DNA from 2 places in the Shewanella sp. 1311 genome. Region 1 is predicted to be linked to the other one. Evidence: riboswitches for the same ligand, from Rfam matches in the RefSeq annotation. Region 1 holds a riboswitch; the other holds the start of a gene.
The links. Region 1 has a riboswitch for lysine ahead of AC5YB3_RS03955 (Na+/H+ antiporter NhaC family protein). Riboswitches for the same ligand answer to the same signal wherever they lie in the genome.
Positions count from the first base shown of each region.

Region 1 (4,197 bases):
AGAAGTCTTTACTGTCGCTGACTTGGGCGTGACGTTAAAGAGTCACCAAACGGTTGTGAAGGTCACTCCGCCAGCAGAGCGTAAAGCAGGCATCATGGTAGCGTCGGTAGCTGAGCTAGTTGAAAAGTTAAAAAATGAAGCGAAGGTGATCTAAATGGCCATTTTAGTATTAGCTGAACATGATAATGCCGCACTGAAACTCGATACGGCAAAAATCGTCACTGCCGCCCGCGCCATTGGCGATGAAGTGCATGTACTGGTTGCGGGTCACCAATGTGGCGAGGTTGTCCAAGCTGCACAAGCACTACAAGGCGTTAGCCAAGTGCTCGTTGCCGATGCCAGCGTGTATGAAGCGCATTTAGCGGAAAATTTTGCCAAATTGCTGGTGGACTTAGCGCCAAACTATGGCCACATTCTGGCTTCTGCTTCGAGCTTAGGTAAGGACACGCTTCCGCGTGTGGCAGCATTATTAGATGTTGCGCAAATCTCTGAAGTCATTACCGTCGTCAGTGCGGACACTTTTGTGCGCCCTGTGTATGCGGGTAACGCCTTAGCGACAGTGCAAAGCCATGATGCCATCAAAGTGATGACAGTGCGCGCCAGTGCTTTTGATGCTGCGCCAGAAGGTAACAGCGCGGCTGTGACGACACTCGATAAAGTGTTTGAAGCGAGAACTCAGTTTGTGTCTCAATCCCTGACGGTATCAGCCCGTCCAGAATTAGGTAATGCTGGCATTATCGTTTCTGGCGGCCGTGGTATGGGCAGTGGTGAAAACTTCGGCATGTTAGAGCAGCTTGCTGACAAGCTCGGTGCTGCGGTTGGCGCATCACGCGCGGCAGTTGATGCTGGCTTTGTGCCTAACGATTTACAAGTCGGTCAAACTGGTAAGATTGTTGCTCCTAACCTCTATATTGCCGTGGGGATTTCTGGCGCGATTCAACATTTAGCGGGCATGAAAGACGCGAAAGTCATCGTTGCTATTAACAAAGACGCGGAAGCGCCTATTTTCCAAGTTGCCGATTATGGCTTAGTTGCCGATTTATTTGAGGCGGTTCCTGAGCTGATCACAAGTCTCGGTTGATTTAAAGTGTGATCTAGGTCACATTAAGTGGCTTTGCGCTAGCATCTGCTAAGCCGCTTATGTTTTTATGTGCCTCACGCCCGCGTACGGGCGTTCTTAGAAGTAGAGGCGCGCCAAATATTAGTAGTGATCAGTAGGGTGATTCCGTTGATCGATTGCGAAAGGATTTGGTGCCGAAGTGGTTCGATTTATCACGATCAACTGCTGGGGTTGTACCTAATAGGTGCAACACTGCCATAGTATTTTCCGATACGGATATTGGAAATAGTTACTATGGAGCGCTACTGATAGGACAGGTGACCTTGGGTATCTATTGCCTTTCCCCACCAGTTCAGTCGCCCTCCATTCGTATTTAACGAAGATAATAATCAATGACTGTTATGAATTATGCCGATTCGGCACTTTCCTTGCTGCCGCCTGCGGTGGCTATTGTGTTGGCGATCTTAACTCGCCGTGTACTGCTTTCTTTGGGGTTAGGTATTTTAATTGGTGCTTTATTGCTCAATCAATTTTCACCTGTAGCGACGGGTGAATTTGTATTTAATGGTGTTAAAGGACTTTTTTGGACGGGCGAAGGCCTTAATTCGTGGAACTTATATATTCTCGGTTTCTTAATTGTACTGGGAATGATCACAGCGTTAATTACCGTAAGTGGCAGCGCGCGGGCTTTTGCCGATTGGGCTCGTTTACATATACGTAATAAACGTGACGCTAAATTATTAACTATGTTTTTAGGGTGTGTGGTTTTTATTGACGACTATTTCAATAGCTTAGTCGTAGGTTCGGTTGCTAGACCTGTTACCGACCGTTATTATATTTCCCGCGCTAAGTTAGCTTATTTATTGGATTCGACTGCGGCACCTGTGTGCGTTATTTCTCCAGTATCAAGTTGGGGCGCGTATATTATTGCACTTATTGGTGGAATATTAACGGCCCATGGTTTTGCAGATACGGGCCATTTGAGTATTTTTATTCAAATGATCCCAATGAACTTCTACGCAATCTTCTCCTTGTTGTTATTACTTTTCGTTGTCTTTATGGGATTAGATGTTGGGCCAATGCGCGAGCATGAACTCAATGCCCAACGTGGTAATTTATACGATGAGTCAAAGGGATTACCGCCTGGAGCCAATGCGGATTTACCTGAAGCCGAAACCGGTAAAATCTTAGGTTTATTCCTGCCGATTACAGTGTTGGTATTTGCGACCCTGTATTTTATGATCAACAGTGGCGCTCAAGTACTTGCCACTGAAGGGATTGAATTTAATATTATTTCAGCGTTTGAGAAAACCGATGTCAGTTCATCCCTTTTCTTTGGTGCATTAATCGGTTTAGCGATTTCGTTGATATTGAATTTAGTCCAAGGCGTTGAGAAATCAATGATAGTCAAAGGCATAGTGCAGGGCGCTCGCTCTATGCTGCCAGCGATTTATATCCTGTTATTTGCTTGGACTATCGCAGGCGTGATTGGCCAGCTCGAAACCGGCAAGTTTATGGCGAGTCTCGCGACGGGCAATATTCCGTTCGCCTTTTTGCCAGCCCTAATGTTTGTGTTAGCGGGTATTACTGCGTTCTCAACCGGTACTAGCTGGGGCACGTTCGGTATCATGTTGCCGATTGCTGCGGATATGGCGATGGGAAGTCACACTGGCATGATGTTGCCTATGCTTGCTTCTGTGCTGGCGGGCGCGGTATTTGGCGATCACTGTTCACCGATTTCCGATACTACGATTTTGTCGTCTACGGGCGCGAGTTGTCACCATATCGACCATGTCGTCACTCAGCTACCGTATGCATTGATTGCGGCGTTTATTAGCTTAACGGGTTATGTCGTACTTGGATTTACTGAGTCAGTTGTGGCTGGTTTAGTGGCCTGTAGTGTGGTGTTTGTGGTTAGCATCATAGTGCTAAAAATCAAATCTAAAGGCGCAATTAGCTAAACGCTAATTGAAACCTTGCACGGCAAAAGTTCACTGCGAATAAGTCAAAATAAATCAGCCAGCATTATGCTGGCTGATTTTTTGGTTAACGCTCTGCTTAACTTAATCTATAACCTAATCGCATTAAGGCTATCAACACTGAGTTTAAAGTGCTTGTTGCTTAGGTTTTTTGTAGCTTAGAGTGCTTGATCTAGACCGCGGCGTTTAAGCAATCCTTGTGTGGTTGGCTCTTGTCCACGGAAGTTTTTGTAGGCTTCCATTGGCGCTATGCTATTGCCCACTTCACGAATGGTTTTGCGGTATTTCATGCCGATTTCACGATTGAGCCCGCCTTGGGTTTGCACATAGGCAAAGGCATCCGCCGCTAAAATCTCACTCCACATATACGCGTAATAACTTGCCGAGTAACCACCGGGGAAGGCGTGGGCAAAGTAGGTCGACTTATAGCGTGGCGGCACGGCGCTGATGTTTAAGCCGTGCTTTTTCAGGGCATTGGCTTCAAAGGTGGCCACATCTTGCAGTGGTGCATCTGGGCTTAATGAATGCCACTCCATATCCACTAATGCGGCGGCCATGTATTCCAGAGTGTCGAATCCTTGGTTAAAGCTGCCAGATTTCAGCAGTTTTTGCAGCAATTCGTCGGGAATGGGTTTGCCAGTTTCATAGTGTTTAGCGTAGTTGGCTAACACTTTTGGATGGGCCGCCCAATCCTCTTCGAAGGTCGATGGGAATTCGACAAAGTCCCGTGAAACCGAAGTGCCCGCCAGACTAGGGTAAGTCACTTTAGAGAACATGCCGTGGGTGCCGTGGCCCATTTCATGGAACATGGTGGTGACTTCGTTATAGCTGACGAATGTGGGTTCACCCTCTGGCGCTTTCTTAATGTTCATCACGTTGACGACCACAGGTTTAGTGCCTTCAAGGAAGGATTGGCCGACAAACGAACTCATCCAAGCGCCGCCACGTTTACCTTCACGGGCAAAATAGTCGGCGTAGAAAATGGCCATGCTTGAGCCATCGGCATCAAACATTTCGTAGGCTTTCACATCGGGATGATAAACCGGTAAATCTGGGCGAGGTTTTAGGGTGACGCCATAGAGTTCTTTGAGTGTGTAGAACACGCCATCTTCGAGGACGCGGTTAAACTCAAAGTATGGGCGAATGCTATTACCATCA
Region 1 is NZ_CM181686.1:880,199-884,395, reverse strand. Features, by position in the region: gene AC5YB3_RS03965 (electron transfer flavoprotein subunit beta/FixA family protein) at 1-154, shown strand, start outside; gene AC5YB3_RS03960 (electron transfer flavoprotein subunit alpha/FixB family protein) at 155-1,081, shown strand; lysine riboswitch at 1,177-1,373, shown strand; gene AC5YB3_RS03955 (Na+/H+ antiporter NhaC family protein) at 1,453-3,021, shown strand; gene AC5YB3_RS03950 (M3 family metallopeptidase) at 3,198-4,197, opposite strand, start outside.

Region 2 (4,197 bases), 990 kb from region 1:
GGCAATTAGCCTTCTAAGTTACCGCAAAAGCGATAGCCTTCACCGTGAATAGTCGCGATGATTTCTGGCGTATCTGGCAAGCTTTCGAAATGCTTACGGATACGACGGATAGTCACGTCTACAGTACGATCGTGTGGCTTAAGTTCACGGCCAGTCATTTTCATCAGTAGATCGGCACGAGTCAAAATTTTGCCTGGGTTTTCAACAAAGTGCAGCATAGCGCGGAATTCGCTACGTGGCAGTTTGTAAGATTCACCCTGTGGGCTCACTAATGAACGGCTGTTGATCTCTAAGCTCCAATCGTTGAAGCGATAGTATTCTACTGAGCTCTTTTCTTCGACTTCGGCACCAGCGCTGTTGACGCGAGTCAGAAGGTTACGAGCACGAATCGTCAATTCACGTGGGTTGAACGGCTTGGTAATATAATCGTCCGCGCCAATTTCAAGTCCAAGGATTTTGTCGACTTCGTTGTCACGACCTGTCAGGAAGATCAGACCGATGTTGTTGATTTCACGTAGTTCACGTGCCAACAACAGGCCATTCTTGCCTGGCAAGTTAATGTCCATAACGACCAAGTTAATTTTGTTTTCCTGCATAGCCTTATGCATTTCTGCGCCATCATTGGCCTCAGTTACCACATACCCTTCTGCCTCGAAAATACTTCTCAGCGTGTTACGGGTAACGGCTTCATCTTCAACGATCAGAATGTGCGGATTTTGCATATTATTTACCTAAATTTTAATCAGTTTATACTAACCAATAAGAGCAACTTACTTCGGGCTCTTATATTCATAAAAGCGTTGATACTTCCTTGAACTGCTTTGTGCTCAAAAGGAAAATCTTTACGGTGACATCTATATCTGGATGTAGATTAAGTGCACGTTTAAGTGTAATACGAGAAAACGTAATCAGTACCAACTTCGATAAGCAATAGTTAGAATAAGTTCCTTAACTATTGTTTTTTTTAAATGTTTAAAAGACAAATCAAATGTAGAACACATTTTAAACAGATGCCCGGTCAGTTCACGTTACTTAAAGCGATATATGTAACAAACTGTATTGAACGATAAGCATCTTGCTCAATCTGTTTCAACTCACCAGTACGTACATTGTACTCGTTTTAGTCATTTGTTAACAAATGAAATGTTAACAAATTTTAGGTGAGTCGAGGTTTTTACCATGATATTTACTTTAGCTATTGATTAGTATAACTAATGTATTTGCCATTCCTGTGAGCCAGTTCACGCCTCTTTGGATTTTACAATCACTCTGCTACACTAGCCTGGGTTCATTTTTCGATTAGACTACCAATGGACAATACGACTCAAGATTTGTGGCAATGTTACCAAGCGCCGTTATTTTTGCTGACTCAAGCATTATCCTGTGATTTTTCCTTTGCTGTTATTACCGCTCATAATCCCGCTTCAAAGCTGCTTTCTCCCAGTCAAAACCGTTTACTCGATCGCCAACTTCTCCGTGAAATTGAATTACTCGGCAGTCCCTATCGTGCTTTAGTGGGCGCGGCGCCGGATTTATCCCACATGGAAAAAAGCTGGGCCGTGTTTATCGATAGAACGATGGCGCTGCAATTGGGGAAGAAATTTAATCAATACGCGATTTATGTGGTCGAACAAGGGGAGGTGAGCTTAGTGCCTTGCACCTTGGCCGGACATGATGAAGTGTGTTTAGGCAAATTTAGTGATTATGTGCAGCTGGTATACGAGTTACCCGATTTAAGCACTTAGTTGTTTTCAAAAGATTTTATTTAAATTATTCATTTGTTATGAAATTAGCATTGACTTCATTAGGGGTTTATTGCTACTTTTTTCGTCCCTTTCCCTAGGAAAGGAACAGAAGAGGAGCGTTAACTAGGTAGTCGGTCAGAGGAGCACAAACTCCAGCGATGACTGATGAGGGAGATTAACGCCGAGGCATAGATATGGTTGCTGCATGTTTATGTCGGTCGCTCAGGCTGAATCCTGACGATTGTCACCTGTAATTGGTGGAGAGCTTCTGGTGACGATTGCTGTTTCCCTTCTTTTGGGGTGCGTTATCATTGAGCACCAGGCTCTTCGAACGAAGTCAGTTCGGAGTGTGATCATGTTAGTTAATCAATATCTTATTCAATCTGCATTTATTTGTTGCCCTACGTGTTTCACGGAGGTGCGCTAATGTCCCTCGTTGTCGCAAAATTTGGTGGCACCTCAGTCGCCGACTATAACGCTATGAATCGCTGTGCCGACATAGTGTTAGCTAATCCTCATTGTCGTTTAGTCGTGGTCAGCGCTTCGAGCGGCGTGACGAATCTACTAGTGGAATTGACCCAAGAATCGATCAACGACGATGGCCGATTACAGCGATTAAAACAAATTGCCCAAATTCAATATGCGATTTTAGATAAGCTCGGTCGTCCTAACGATGTGGCCGCCGCATTAGATAAATTATTGAGTCGCATGTCAGTATTGAGTGAAGCGCTCGCATCACAACGCAGCAAAGCGACCATGGATGAGTTGTTGTCCCTCGGTGAGCAATGTTCTTCGGCGTTGTTTTCAGCAGTCATCCGCGAGAAAGGTGTTAACTCCAGCGCCTTCGATGTACGCCGAGTATTACGTACCGACAGCCACTTTGGCCGCGCGGAACCCCAAGTTGAGCAGATTGCGACTTTAGCTCGTGATTATCTACAGCCACTGTTAGCGGAACAAGTGATTGTGACGCAAGGCTTTATCGGTGCCGATGAAGCAGGTCAAACGACCACATTAGGCCGCGGTGGTAGTGATTATTCTGCTGCGCTGTTAGCCGAAGCGTTACGCGCCTCAGCGGTAGAGATTTGGACCGATGTAGCGGGGATTTATACAACCGATCCGCGCCTTGCGCCCAATGCTTTTCCGATTGCCGAGATCAGCTTTAATGAAGCCGCCGAGATGGCGACCTTTGGTGCCAAGGTATTGCATCCTGCGACCATTCTTCCTGCCGTTCGTCAGCAAATTCAAGTGTTTGTGGGTTCAAGTAAAGAGCCTGAAAAGGGCGGGACTTGGATCCGTCATCAAGTGGAAGATGCGCCCGTATTCCGCGCTGTGGCTTTGCGCCGCGATCAAACGCTGTTAAATCTTCACAGCTTGCAAATGTTGCATGCGCAGGGCTTTTTAGCGGAAACCTTTGCGACTTTGGCGCGACATAAGATCAGTGTGGATTTAATTACCACCTCAGAAGTGAACGTGTCTTTAACCCTCGATAAAACTGGCTCTGATTCAAGTGGTCAAGGTCTGTTGAGTGAGGCATTGTTGCAAGAATTATCACAGCATTGCCGGGTGCGCGTCGAAGATGGATTAGCCTTAGTGGCGATTATCGGTAACCGCATTGCGACCACGCCGGGTATTTGTCGCCGTGTGTTTGAAGTGCTGGAGCCACACAATGTGCGGATGATTTGCCAAGGCGCCAGCCCACATAACCTGTGTGTGTTAGTGGCAGAATCGGAAGCGGCGCAAGTGGTGAAATCGCTGCATCAAAATCTGTTCGAAGGCGCTTAATATGCCGCCGACAAGATCGTCCCTGCAAATTGGGGAGCTTGCCGCAGGGCAAGCGCTTACCTTGCCTATTTACCATTTTAAGCCGAGCGACGATAAGGCGACTGGCCCCAAAGTGTATATTCAGGCCAATGTCCACGGTGCTGAAGTGCAGGGTAATGCGGTGATTTATCAGTTGATGAAGCAGCTTGAGTACTGTGACATCCGCGGTGAAATCACCTTAGTCCCATTGGCGAATCCCCTTGGGATAAACCAAAAAAGTGGTGAGTTTACCCTTGGCCGATTTGACCCTATTACAGGCGCGAATTGGAATCGTGAGTATTTGAATCATGCAATCGATTTGCCGACTTGGTATAGCGAACATGCCAAGCTGAGTGATAACGAGCTGATCCAAGCTTATCGCAGTACTTTGGTTGAAGCCTGTCAGCAAAAATTACGGCATGAATGGGGCATTACTACTGGCCATAGGCTTGCGGTTAATCTGCAGATTATGGCCCACGGCGCGGATATAGTGCTCGATCTACACACGGGGCCTAAATCCTGTAAGCATTTGTATTGTCCTGAATATGACTTAGCTGCCGCGCAGTTTTTGTCGATCCCTTATACGCTTGTTATCCCCAACACCTTTGGTGGTGCTATGGATGAGGCGGCGTTTTGTCCTTGGTGGCAATTA
Region 2 is NZ_CM181686.1:1,870,232-1,874,428, reverse strand. Features, by position in the region: gene arcA (two-component system response regulator ArcA) at 6-722, opposite strand; gene AC5YB3_RS08500 (DUF3293 domain-containing protein) at 1,311-1,745, shown strand; lysine riboswitch at 1,847-2,021, shown strand; gene lysC (lysine-sensitive aspartokinase 3) at 2,172-3,527, shown strand; gene AC5YB3_RS08490 (succinylglutamate desuccinylase/aspartoacylase family protein) at 3,529-4,197, shown strand, end outside.
Region 2: another riboswitch for lysine. It lies ahead of lysC (lysine-sensitive aspartokinase 3); the one in region 1 lies ahead of AC5YB3_RS03955 (Na+/H+ antiporter NhaC family protein).